2 regions of the Roseibium sp. AWQ4_254 genome follow, and region 2 is predicted to be linked to the other one. Evidence: predicted binding sites of a transcription regulator. Region 2 holds the regulator's gene; the other holds the start of a gene.
The links. The regulator LexA, encoded in region 2, represses DNA repair genes until DNA is damaged. The targets are predictions, from matches to a motif close to TGTTCNNNNTGTGTTCNG.
Positions count from the first base shown of each region.

Region 1: ACXAIC_RS08470 (helicase-related protein) is a predicted target of LexA. The motif match lies at 3,229-3,246, and genes of this name have one in related genera.

Region 1 is NZ_JBSWYH010000009.1:5,225-9,994, reverse strand. Features, by position in the region: gene pyc (pyruvate carboxylase) at 1-2,490, opposite strand, end outside; gene ACXAIC_RS08475 (hypothetical protein) at 2,634-2,843, shown strand; gene ACXAIC_RS08470 (helicase-related protein) at 3,386-4,770, shown strand, end outside.
Region 2 is NZ_JBSWYH010000021.1:70,532-78,160, reverse strand. Features, by position in the region: gene ACXAIC_RS16710 (alpha/beta hydrolase) at 1-802, opposite strand, end outside; gene ACXAIC_RS16705 (acyl-CoA synthetase) at 1,110-2,690, shown strand; gene ACXAIC_RS16700 (hypothetical protein) at 2,687-3,556, shown strand; gene lexA (transcriptional repressor LexA) at 4,318-5,028, shown strand; gene ACXAIC_RS16690 (ComEC/Rec2 family competence protein) at 5,033-7,456, opposite strand; gene gltX (glutamate--tRNA ligase) at 7,595-7,629, shown strand, end outside.

The DNA.
Region 1 (4,770 bases), on a different contig from region 2:
ATGCAAGTAGACTTCCGAGGCCCCGAACCTGAGATCGCTTTCAAAAGCCCGGTACTGGGTGCGCACCGCCTCCCAATAAAAGGAAATCTGACGGATCGTTTTCGCCTCCAGCCCCGTGTCCCGGTCACTGCCCCGGAGCGCTTCCACGATCGACCCGAGACAGGGCTGGGACGTAAGCCCTGAAAGGGCATCCATGGCCGCGTCCACCGCGTCAGCCCCGGCATCGACAGCCGCCAGCACCGTTGCCGCCGAAATACCGGACGTGTCATGGGTGTGAAAATGGATCGGCAGGCCAGTTTCCTCTTTCAAGGTGCGGATCAGGACCCTGGCCGCTTCCGGCTTCAACAGGCCGGCCATGTCCTTCAGGCCCAGAATATGCGCCCCGGCCGCCTCCAGCTCGCGGGCCAGGCCGACATAATATTTCAGGTCATATTTCGGCCGCGCGCTGTCCAGCAAATCCCCGGTGTAGCACAGCACACCTTCACACAGTTTGCCCGCTTCCTGGACCGCATCCATGGAAACGCGCATATTCTCGACCCAGTTGAGGCAGTCGAACACCCGGAACAGGTCAATGCCATTATCGGCGGCCTGTTTGACAAAGAACCGGACCACATTGTCCGGATAGTTGGTATATCCAACCCCGTTGGACCCGCGCAGCAGCATCTGCAACAGGATGTTGGGTGCTTTCTGTCGGATCTGATGCAGCCGCTCCCAGGGGCTTTCGGTAAGGAAGCGCATGGCAACATCAAACGTTGCCCCGCCCCAGCATTCCAGGGAAAAAAGCTGGGGCAGCCCGGCCGCATAGGCCTCGGCAATGGCCACGATATCGTGGGTGCGCATACGGGTTGCCAGCAGCGACTGGTGCGCATCGCGCATCGTCGTGTCGGTGACAAGGGCCCGTTGCTGCGCCTTCATCCAGTCCGCAAAACCCTTGGGGCCAAGATCGTCCAGCAGCTGGCGGGTGCCCGCCGGCCTGTTGTCGCCAAAATCCGGCACAACCGGCGCCGCCGCATCCTTGGGCGGACGCACCCGGCTTTTGGTTTCCGGATGGCCGTTCACCGACACATCGGCGATATAGGTCAAAAGCTTGGTCGCCCGGTCCTGGCGCCTTGTCTGCTCGAACAGGGCCGGAGTTTCGTCAATGAAACGGGTGGTGTAATTGTTGGCCCGGAAATCAGGGTGACCGATGATGTTTTCCAAAAACACCAGATTGGTGGCCACCCCCCGGATCCGGAATTCACGCAAGGCCCGGTCCATGCGCTTGCGCGCATCTTCCGCCGTCGGCGCCCAGGCAGTGACCTTTTCCAGCAGCGGATCGTAAAAGCGGGTGATCACCGCCCCTGAATAGGCGGTGCCGCCGTCAAGGCGGATGCCGAAGCCGGTCGCGCCCCGGTAGGCGGTAATGCGGCCATAGTCCGGAATGAAATTCTGTTCCGGATCTTCCGTAGTGATCCGGCACTGCATGGCATGGCCGTTCAGGCAGATGTCCGCTTGCGGCGGCACGCCACTTTCCGCCGTTCCGATCTTCGCCCCGTCGGCAATATGGATCTGCGCCTGGACAATATCGATCCCGGTGACCTCTTCGGTGACCGTATGCTCCACCTGCACCCGTGGATTGACCTCGATGAAATAGACGGACCCGGTGTCCGCATCCATCAGGAACTCAACGGTTCCGGCCCCGCGATAGTTCACCGCCCGGCCGATCTTCAGGCCATAGCCGCACAGCTCTTCCCGTTTTGCCGCATCCAGATAGGGAGCGGGCGCCCGCTCGACCACTTTCTGGTGGCGGCGCTGAATGGAACAGTCACGCTCGAACAGATGCACGACGGTGTCACCGTCCCCCAGGATCTGCACCTCCACATGGCGGGCGCGCTGGACCAGCTTTTCAAGATAGATCTCGTCCTTGCCGAAAGCAGCCTTGGCCTCCCGCTTGGCGGCAACAACTTCCTTTTCCAGCGTGGCTTCGTCAGGAATGACCCGCATGCCGCGCCCGCCGCCGCCCCAGGAGGCTTTCAGCATGACCGGGTAGCCGATCTCCAGCGCCTGGCGCTTGATCTCGCTCAGATCATCTGGCAGCGGGTCCGTTGCCGGCATGACCGGCACACCGGCCTCAATGGCCAGATTACGCGCTGCCACCTTGTTGCCGAGGCGGCGCATCGTTTCCGATTTCGGACCAATGAAGGTGATACCTGCCTGCTCGCAGGCATCAACGAATTCGGGGCTTTCCGACAACAGGCCATAGCCGGGATGAATGGCATCGGCGCCAGCATGTTTGGCAACCCGGATAATCTCGTCAATGGACAGATAGGCCTCGATCGGGCCAAGGCCCTTGCCGACCTGATAGGCTTCGTCCGCCTTGAACCGGTGCAGGGCCAGCTTGTCCTGTTCTGCATAGATCGCGACGGTTTTGAGCCCCAGTTCATTGGCTGCCCGGAACACCCGGATCGCAATTTCAGACCGGTTCGCAACGAGAATCTTGGTAATCGCCAAACGCCTTCTCCTCCCAAAGTTACGCCTAAGCACATTTGAACCCGGCCAGATTTCTACTGTGCTCTCAAGCTCTTGAAAAGGGCTGGACGGGCAAGCGCCCCAAAAGGCAGGCCAGAACGCCACCCACACACCTGAACAACATATTGAAAGAAAAAGGGAAAATCCCCAGTGCCGCGCAAGAAGCGCTGCCGCCAAAAAAGGTGCAGTGCAGCATTTTTGATCCCGCACAATGCCCTGCCGACCGTGAAACGCCCGGCCCGGCACCCATGGCCGCAAAACCGGGCTTGCCTTTTTGCATAAAACAGGAAACGCCCAAAGCAGGAACGAAAAGCCCGCTGACCTTAGAAACGTAAACAGACCGCTTCATTTTGAAACGGAAACGGGCATTTTACGGCCTGCAACACAGATTATGATTTTTTCGCCCGATTTTCATAGGTCTTTCAAACAGCGCACCTACCAGATCTTGTTGTAACAAACCCAAAACAGAGAAAAATCAGCGATTCGTCCGGGTTTCGTTCACCCTGTGTCCGTTCGTAAACACCTGCGCGGACCCGGCAGGACCACGGCTTCACACAAGATTAACCCTTGACAGGATTTTGCCTCCGGACGCAGCTGTTTCTGCCGAGCGACTCAAATCCTTGACGAGATTCAGGATTTCGTGGCGTAGATCAGACAAATCACTATATTTCGTAGGGAACAAATCCTGAATCACAAAGAGTCCGCGATTCGGTTTCGGTTTGTTCCAGACTCGTTCTCCACAGAAAAACACCCCATATCTGTCCGGCGAAAATTCGCCCAAAAGAAAGGGCGACACGCCGGTGCGGCCTGTGCTAGATACGCCGCACTAGATATAGGCGCTGCGCCCGAAGAAAGCCGACCGTAACCAATCAGTTCCATGCCTCGTCCCCAAACGTTGCCGCTGCCGCCGTCCGCCAGATCACGCACCGTGACTGCAGTTCTCGGCCCGACCAATACCGGCAAGACCCATCTGGCCATTGAGCGCATGCTTGCACAGCCCTCCGGGCTGATCGGCCTGCCCTTGCGTTTGCTCGCAAGAGAAGTCTATGGCCGCATCGTGGAGCGTGCGGGCACGGAGGCGGTGGCTCTTGTGACCGGCGAAGAAAAGATCGTGCCGAAGGCGCCCCGCTTCTGGGTGTCAACCGTCGAAGCCATGCCGCTGGATCTCAACACCGAGTTCGTGGCCATCGACGAAGTGCAGCTGGCCGGAAACCTGGACCGCGGCCATGTCTTCACCGAACGCATCTTGAACCTGCGCGGCCGCGCCGAAACGCTGCTTCTGGGGGCCGCGACCGCACGCCCGCTTCTGGAAAAGCTGCTGCCGGGCCTCAATGTCATCACCCGACCGCGCATGTCCATTCTCGAATATGCAGGCGCGCGCAAGGTGTCGCGCATGCCGTCCCGCTCGGCCGTGGTCGCCTTTTCCGCCGGAGAAGTCTATTCGATTGCCGAGCTTTTGCGCCGCCAGCGCGGCGGCGCCGCCGTTGTTCTCGGCTCCTTGAGCCCGCGCACCCGCAACGCCCAGGTGGAGTTGTTCCAAAACGGGGATGTGGACCACCTGGTGGCGACGGATGCCATTGGCATGGGGCTCAATCTGGATGTCCATCACATCGCCTTTGCAGGCAACCGCAAATATGACGGCTACCAGTACCGCCAGCTGACCCCTTCCGAAATGGGCCAGATCGCCGGACGCGCCGGGCGCCACACCCAGGACGGCACATTCGGGGTGACCGGCCGGGTCGAGCCGCTGGCTGACGAACTGGTCGAACAGATCGAAAGCCACCGGTTCGACAGTCTGAAAGTGCTGCAATGGCGCAACAGTTCGCTAGACTTCTCCTCTGCTGCACGCCTGCGGGCCAGCCTGGACGTTGTCCCGCGCGAGGAGGGCCTTGCGCGGGCCCCGACCGGCGACGACATTACGGCACTTGAACATCTGTTACGGGATTCCGTAATATCCGGGCTGGCAAGGGGCGAAAATGCAATTGAATTGTTATGGGACGTGTGTCAGGTCCCGGACTATCGGAAGATCGCTCCGGCAAACCACGCAGAGTTGCTGAGCACCATCTACACGCATCTGATGCAGGACAATCGTATCGCGGATGACTGGTTCACCCGTCAATTGGCCTTCGCAGACCGCACGGATGGTGATATCGACACTCTCGCAAACCGGATTGCCCATATCCGGACCTGGACATACGTCGCCAATCGCCCTGACTGGCTGGCCGATCCGGCCCATTGGCAGGGGGAAACCCGCGACATTGA
Region 2 (7,629 bases):
GAAGCGTTTTTGTCACGGCGCTTTTGGCATCCAGCAAACCATCAATCACGTCAAAATGGTGCTTGCCCGTTTCTTCCCTGTAGCGCGTGCCTGGCCAGGCTTCGGCCAACAGCTTTGACTGGCGCAAAAACTCCGGCCGCTCATCTGCACCCACCCAGGCTGTGACTGGGCAAGTGCCGAGCCGGGTCTGCAGCGCGGCGCTTTCCAGAACAGCGTCTTTTTCGCTCAGGCCAAAGGAGTCATTCATGCTTGTATGTCTCAAGGGTCTCAGATCGTGCAGGCCGCTGATGGACACAACCGCCGCAATCCGCTCCAGAACCGGCTGGGTCAATGGGGTATCCTCACATAGCATTCGGGTCACCAGGTGCCCGCCCGCGGAATGACCGGCAAGACGAACCGGCCCCTTCACCTGTCCGGCGGCTTTAAGGATCGCAGCGCCGACCTGCTCCCGGATCTCTGACAGTGAAACGGCAGGAGAAAGATCATAACTGGGAAGACACACGGCCCAGTCCTGCGACAGAGGGCCGGCGGCCAAATGCGACCAGAAGCTCTTGTCAAATTTCAGCCAGTAGCCGCCATGGACAAAAACAACCAGCCCCTGCGCTGTACCACTCTTTGGAAAAAACAGGTCAAACCGGTGGCGCTGCCCGTCCCCATAGGCAACATTTAGTCGCTTGCCCTCCCAGCCCTTCCGGAAAGCCTCCGCCTTCTCCGCCCAGCGCAGAGGATACTGTTCAGCACCGGGGATATAGGAGCCGTTCGCATAAGCATCATCCCAGTCGGCGCGCGTTCTTTCACTCATCTTGGAAACCTGAAAAGAAGGAAATTTGAAAGCCCGGCCAACATACACAAATTACCGGCTCATGAAATGGCAAAGCCTGTGCGCTCCTGTGCATGCGCGGCCCCGGTCTGACGCATGACCTCCCAAAAGGGCCAGCGCGAACCTTTCAAAGGCCGGTTTTCCAACAGGATCACATTCTTCTGTTTTAAAAGACCTCTTCTGTTTCGATTGCCGGAGCCTTGCTCTAATCTGCGCGCAAGAGAAAACATCCGCAGGGGCCAATGTGAAGTTGTCTCGTCAGCCCCTCCGAACGGGAGGCAATTCACACATGATGCAACGCTGTTCTGCGCGCGTGCCCAATCTTGCGCATTTTCTGACCCGAAACGCTGCCAGATTCCCAGACCGTCCGGCCCTTGTCTGGGAGGGGAAGACCTGGAACTGGGCAGACCTTGACCGGCGCGTTTCAGCCCTTTGCTGCGCCCTGGAGACCGAGTACGGCCTTGCCAAGGGGGACCGCCTTCTGGTTCAGGCGGAGAACTCCAACCAGATGGTGGAAGTCATGCTGGCCGCGTTCCGGCTTGGAGCGGTCTGGGTCCCCTGCAATTTCCGTCAGGCCCCGGGGGAAACCGCCTATGCCAGCCAGAAGGCAGAAGCGGATGTCTTCATCTTCGATGCCCGCTTTGAAGCACAAGCCAACGCTGTCTCCGCTGAAAGGCCTCAGCTCAAGGGCTCTCTTTCCATAGGACCAGGCGCCCCCGCCCCGTCCTATGAATCCCTGATCGACCGCTATTTGGGACAAACAGCCGGAAATACAGCCGTTGAGCATGATGATCCGTGCTGGCTGTTTTTCACATCCGGGTCAACCGGCCGTCCAAAAGCTGTCGTGCTGACACACGGCCAGATCGGATTTGTCACGGTCAATTATCTCGCAGATCTTCTGCCCGGCACAACCGAGCAGGACGCATCCCTTGTTATCGCACCGCTCTCCCACGGAGCGGGCCTGCAGCTGATCGCCCAGCTCCCGGCAGCCTCTTCCCATGTCCTGATGCCGCGCGGCGGGTTCACCCCGGCGGCGGCTTTCGAGCTCATCGGGAAACACCGGATCAGCAATCTCTTCACGGTTCCGACCATTGTCAAACGGCTGGTGGAAGATCCGGCTGCCGATGACTTCGACCATTCCAGCCTGCGCCATGTCATCTATGCGGGCGCCCCCATGTACCGGGAAGACCAGAAAAAGGCACTTGCCAGGCTGGGGCCGGTGCTTGTGCAATATTACGGCCTAGGCGAAGTGACCGGCAACATCACTGTTCTGCGCCCTCAGGACCATTTCGCCGAAGATGGTCCGTCTAGCCGCATCGGCACCTGCGGCACCGAACGCACCGGCATCGAAATCAGCATTCAGGACGAGGCGGGAAACCATCTTGGCCCAGGCGAAACCGGAGAGGTCTGCGTGATAGGCGCCGCCGTCTGTTCCGGCTATCTGGACGATGAGGCCGCCAATGCAAAATCCTTCCGCAATGGCTGGTTCCGCACCGGCGACCTCGGCCATATGGACGAGCAGCGCTACCTCTACCTGACCGGGCGGGCCTCGGACATGTATATTTCCGGCGGCTCGAATGTCTATCCGAAGGAGATCGAGGAAATTCTTCTCACCCATCCGGCGATCTCGGAAGTGGCCATTCTCGGAATTCCCGATCCGCATTGGGGAGAGACCGGCCTTGCCGTCTGTGTGGCGCAGACCGGGCAGCAGGTTCAAGATGCGGAGCTGACAGAGTTTCTGACCGGCAAGATCTCCCGATACAAGATGCCCGCGCGCTATCTCTTTGTGGATGCGATGCCGACCAGCGCCTATGGCAAAGTCACGAAGAAACTGGTTCGGGACGTCCTGACCAGCCGGGGCCTGATATGAGACGGCCAGCACCGTCAGCCCTTGCCGATATCCGCCATCCGGGCCCTGCCGCGGCCGACAGGCGCCCCTTTGCGCTCTGCGACGCCATTCCGATAGCGGTTCCCGTGCCCGCCGGCACACCGCTCCTGACCAATCTTGGCGTGTGGGCTGCTGCGTCCGGCTTTTCCTCCGCCGTTCTGGATCTGTCCGGCCTCCCCCTCTCGGCCTTCGACTACGTCATGCCCGACCGGGCCATCGACGACCGGCACGCCGCCTGGTACAGCGACACCCACCACTCCGCCGCTGCTGTCCTTGAGGAGGCTGTCGCCATCCTGGGTTGGAAGGACGGGAGCTGGTTCGCCCATATTCACGGCTTCTGGCAGGACGGGAACAAGCAACGCCTCGGCCACCTGCAGCCCCACACGCTGACGGCCACGCAGGACATCACGGTCTCCGGCTGGGGCCTCAGGGGCGCGCGGTTCGAGGCGGAGCTGGACCCGGAAACCGAATTCACGCTGTTCCGGACCAGGACAGAGGACAGCGCCTCCCCGCGGCCAACGCATAATGCACTGATCACGACCCTCGCCCCGTTTGAGGACCTGTCCACCAGCATCGAAAGCCTGGCAGCCACACTTGGCCCTGGCCCCTATTGCGTTTACGGCCTCGGCAGCCTTGCCGGAGCCCGGTTCACCGACAGCGCGCCCATGACAGGCCTGATTTCCGAAATCCTGTTGCGCCCGGGAGCTGGAGCGGAAAAAGGAACACCGCCCGCTGTCCCGGTCCGCTGCGCGGACCTGACCGGTGCTCTCTTTGAGGGTATACTTGTCCCCGGCGGCGCGCCGACGCTGGTAACGTGCGAGCTGCTGATCGTCAGGGAGAACGGATGACCCCGACTTGAAACGCCGGTTTCCAAAGCGCACAAGTGTACGCACCGGACTTAAATGGCACGGGCCGAATTTCATCGGCACCAGAAAGTCTTGTCCGGGAAAATGCGGAATTTCGCGGTTCTAATTGTCAGGAGTAGCTGGTTTTCAATCCGGACTTCTATAAAACGTAGAAATAGGGAAAAGACGTTGAAGCGCGGAAACCTTGGGGGGCATTTCCAAAGCAAGACAGTCCTACTGGATTATTCGTTCCGTGGCATGCGTGGCACACGGTTTTCAAGACTGTATCCGGTTCGTTGTCAGTGTCATCTTTAAAAATTTTCGAATAAGTTTGTCCGTTGTTCGGACAACCAAGTTTTAGGAAGTCTGGGCAGCTTCGTGCAGGTGTCTGCGGCTACACAACATCTATTGCAATCAGACAACACAACAGCACCCCATGACCAAATCTCTGCGCCGCCGACGCAGACTATTCTGTAGTGAAGAATTGAGCCAGCGGAGCAAAACGGGGCCAATTGCCCGATGAATGCAAAAGTTCCCGATTTTCAGTCCGGAGCACCATTCATCGTACGGTTGAGTTTTGTCATGCCGCCCAGCCAGCGATCAATACGGCCAAAAGTGCAACTGCCAGTGCCGTTTTACTCTGACAGATCCACAAGTGGCCCGGCAGAACAGTAAGAGAACATTTACGCTTGCGGAACACAATGAGAACAGGTAATGTGTTCTTGATTTGTACCAGAACCTTCTCATGGTCAAGGAATGCCGATATGCTGACGCGCAAGCAGTATGAACTGCTCATGTTCATTCATGAAAGACTGAAAGAAACCGGTGTTCCGCCGTCCTTTGATGAAATGAAGGACGCTCTCGACCTCAGGTCGAAGTCCGGTATTCACCGGCTGATCACGGCTCTGGAAGAACGCGGCTTCATCCGCCGCCTGCCGAACCGGGCCCGCGCCATGGAAGTGGTCCGGCTGCCGGATTCCATTGCACCGGGCCTCGGCGCCCCCCGCCAGCGTGGCAGCTTTTCCCCGGAAGTCATCGAAGGGTCTCTTGGCAAGCCGGAACCGGCTCGCCCTGCACCGGAGCCTGAAGTGGCGGGAACGGAGATTCCAGTCATGGGGCGCATTGCCGCCGGGGTGCCGATCGAAGCGATTCAGACCCACAGCCATTCCATCACAGTGCCGCCGGAACTTCTCGGCAAGGGCGAACATTATGCTCTGGAAGTGCGCGGCGATTCCATGATCGAGGCCGGTATTCTGGACGGCGACACCGTGCTGATCCGCCGCACGGAAAGCGCCGATAGCGGCGATATCGTGGTGGCGCTGGTGGATGATGAAGAGGCCACCTTGAAGCGGCTGCGCAAGAAAGGCGCCTCAATTGCCCTGGAAGCTGCCAATCCCGCTTACGAAACCCGCATTTTCGGCCCCGGCCGGGTGCGTGTTCAAGGACGGCTTGTCGCCCTCTTCCGCCAATATTGACCGTTTAGCCACCTCCCTGGCGCAGGCTGGTACGCGTCACCTTCCCCGCCCGGTTCCACGGACGGGGCTCCTTTTGAAGCGCAAACTGGATGTCCGTGACAGCCAGTACCCGTGTTTTCAGCGCATTGGGGGCAGATGCCTGATCCTCTCTTTCCCGTTTCCGGGTTCCCTGCCCTTCCGGCACAGCCTCTTCCATGGCCGGGGAAGCGGCGCGCGCCAGCCAGATCGAAACAGCACCGCGCGCATGGCGCAGGGATTTGTCAATCACAAGGGGAGCAGAACAGGATTGGGGCGCGACCAGATCGCTCACGACCAAATCAGCCCATCGGCAATCCATTTCAAATGCCTCAGGCCTCTTTGTGAGAGCCAGTTTGAGAGGCCTGTGCTCGAAGCCGTCAGGCACGTGCGCCCCGGCCACTTGATAGGCACGTATCACGCAGCCGCCGGGATCACAGGCGATTTGAGGCGCTTTCATCCTGCGCGATTTAATTTCGCCCTCTGGAACTCCCTCCGTCTGAAACCAGATATCACCAGCAAAACTGTCCCGGCGGGCAAACCAGCGCAAATCCCCAATCCGGTCCCGGGCTGCGAGCTTGTTTCCGGAAGCGGCAATCTGGATGTCCGGCGGCCGGCTGACCTGCACAAGCACCAGGCCAAGGATCAGGGGCCCAAAGGCCAGGCAGCGCCACCGGCCCGGCAGCAGCAGCACGCCGAACAGGGCAGCTGAAAAAGCCAGCATCTCCGGCAGACCAATCCGGCCAATGGCGCCTGCAGCTCCACTAAGATCAGACACGAAGCCCGCCACATCAAGAAGCAACCTGACACCAAAGGCCATCAGGCTGAGGGGCACAGAGGCCAAGCCAAACGGCATCAGAACAAGCGACAGAACCCCCATGGGCATGACCAGCAAGGTGAAGATCGGCATGCCGAGCACGTTTCCCAGAAGCCCCAGGGGGGCTATGCGCCCAAAATGATGGGCGGCAATGATCCCGGTTGCCAGTCCGGCCACCAGCGCTGTGACAGCCAGCCCCAACGACCAGCGCAGGGTAGACCGGGCAAGCTGCAGCAAAGGCCTGCCCCCATTGTGGGTCTGGCGAATCAGCGGATCCGGTCGGTTCCGCCAGAGCTCGTAAACCGCCACGAGGCAGATCACCGCGGCAAAGGACATTTGAAAACCTGGAAAAAGCAGCCTCTCAGGCGCCAGACCCAGCAGGAAAAGCGCAGCCAGCGCGACACTGCGCAAGGTTAGCCCCCGGCGGCCGGTCAGAACGCCCAGAAAGACGAGACCTATCATCAAAAACGACCGCTGGGTAGCAATCGATGCCCCGGACAGAACCAGATAAAAGACCGCTGCCGCCAGCGCCAGCACTGCGGCGATCTTGTGAATTGGCCAGCGCAGGGCAACTGGCGGGAAAAGGGCCAGAAGAAAAAGCACCGCGCCATAGGTGCCACCAGCAAAGAGCGCCATATGCAATCCCGAAATTGCAAGAATATGGGCAAGCCCCGCCGCGCGAAGGTTCTCTTCCTGCGGCTCCGAAATACCGCTCCTGTCGCCCACAAGCAGCGCCACAACAAGACCCGCCTCCGGCCTGCCCCCCAGGATTTTTGTGATCCTGTTTGCAAACCAGCTGCGCATCTCCCCGACAACGGCGGTTAGACGCAGCCCCGCAGGCAGGGATTGCGCCTCCAGAACCTCCGGCACGCCAAAACTGAACCCGGTAGCCCCGATCTGCGAAAAATAGGCCCGGAGGGAAAAGTCATATCCTCCCGGCACAACCGGCCCAGCCGGAGGAAACAGACGGGCTTTGAGACGGACCAAAGTTCCGGTTCGCGCCGGGCTCGCTGCCGGTATCCGGACCCTTACCTTTTTCGGAAAGACGACCGCCCCGGACGATTTGCCGTTGACAGACGTCACCTCAAGCACAACCCGCACTCCAGAGGCCCGCGTTTCACGGGAGACAACGGTCCCTGTGAGCGTCGCAATCATGGGTTCTCCAAGGCGCGGCGCTGCGACAAAGGCTGTCCGCACGGCTCCGCTGGTCGCACCGGCCAGAAAAGACACAAGCAGCACCATAATAGGCCCAAGCCCCCGTGTGCGTTGCATTTTGAATGCCGCAAGACACGCCAGGGCGAGGACACCCGCAAGCGCGGGCCAGAAGGGTTCTTGAGGCAGTCCCATATAGACCGCTATGCCGGCCGCGAAGGCAAAAGCGGTCCAGAGCAGCCCACGCTCCTGCCAATAAGAACCGGACTGGGCCGGCCGTTTCGCCGTAAAACGCGCGAGCCAAATCCACAGATCGGCACCGGGATCAGCTGCCTTGCCAGTGGCCGTCTCTTTCTGGCGCGCACCTGCAGCTACAGACGTATGAGCTTTCGGCGTCCCGGAAAGACTTTTGAGGTCTTCGTGCGGTGCGTTCTCGTCCGCCACTGCTCCGCTCCCCTTCAGCCTGGCTTCGAGAAACCGACAAGCCTATTTAGCCGCGCCAAAGCCTGTGATAAGACCGCGCCACACACGCAGTGCGCCCCGCGCGCTCACCTTATTGATGAGATTTTCAAAAAAAGCACCATGGCACAAGAGATCGTCACGCGCTTCGCACCGTC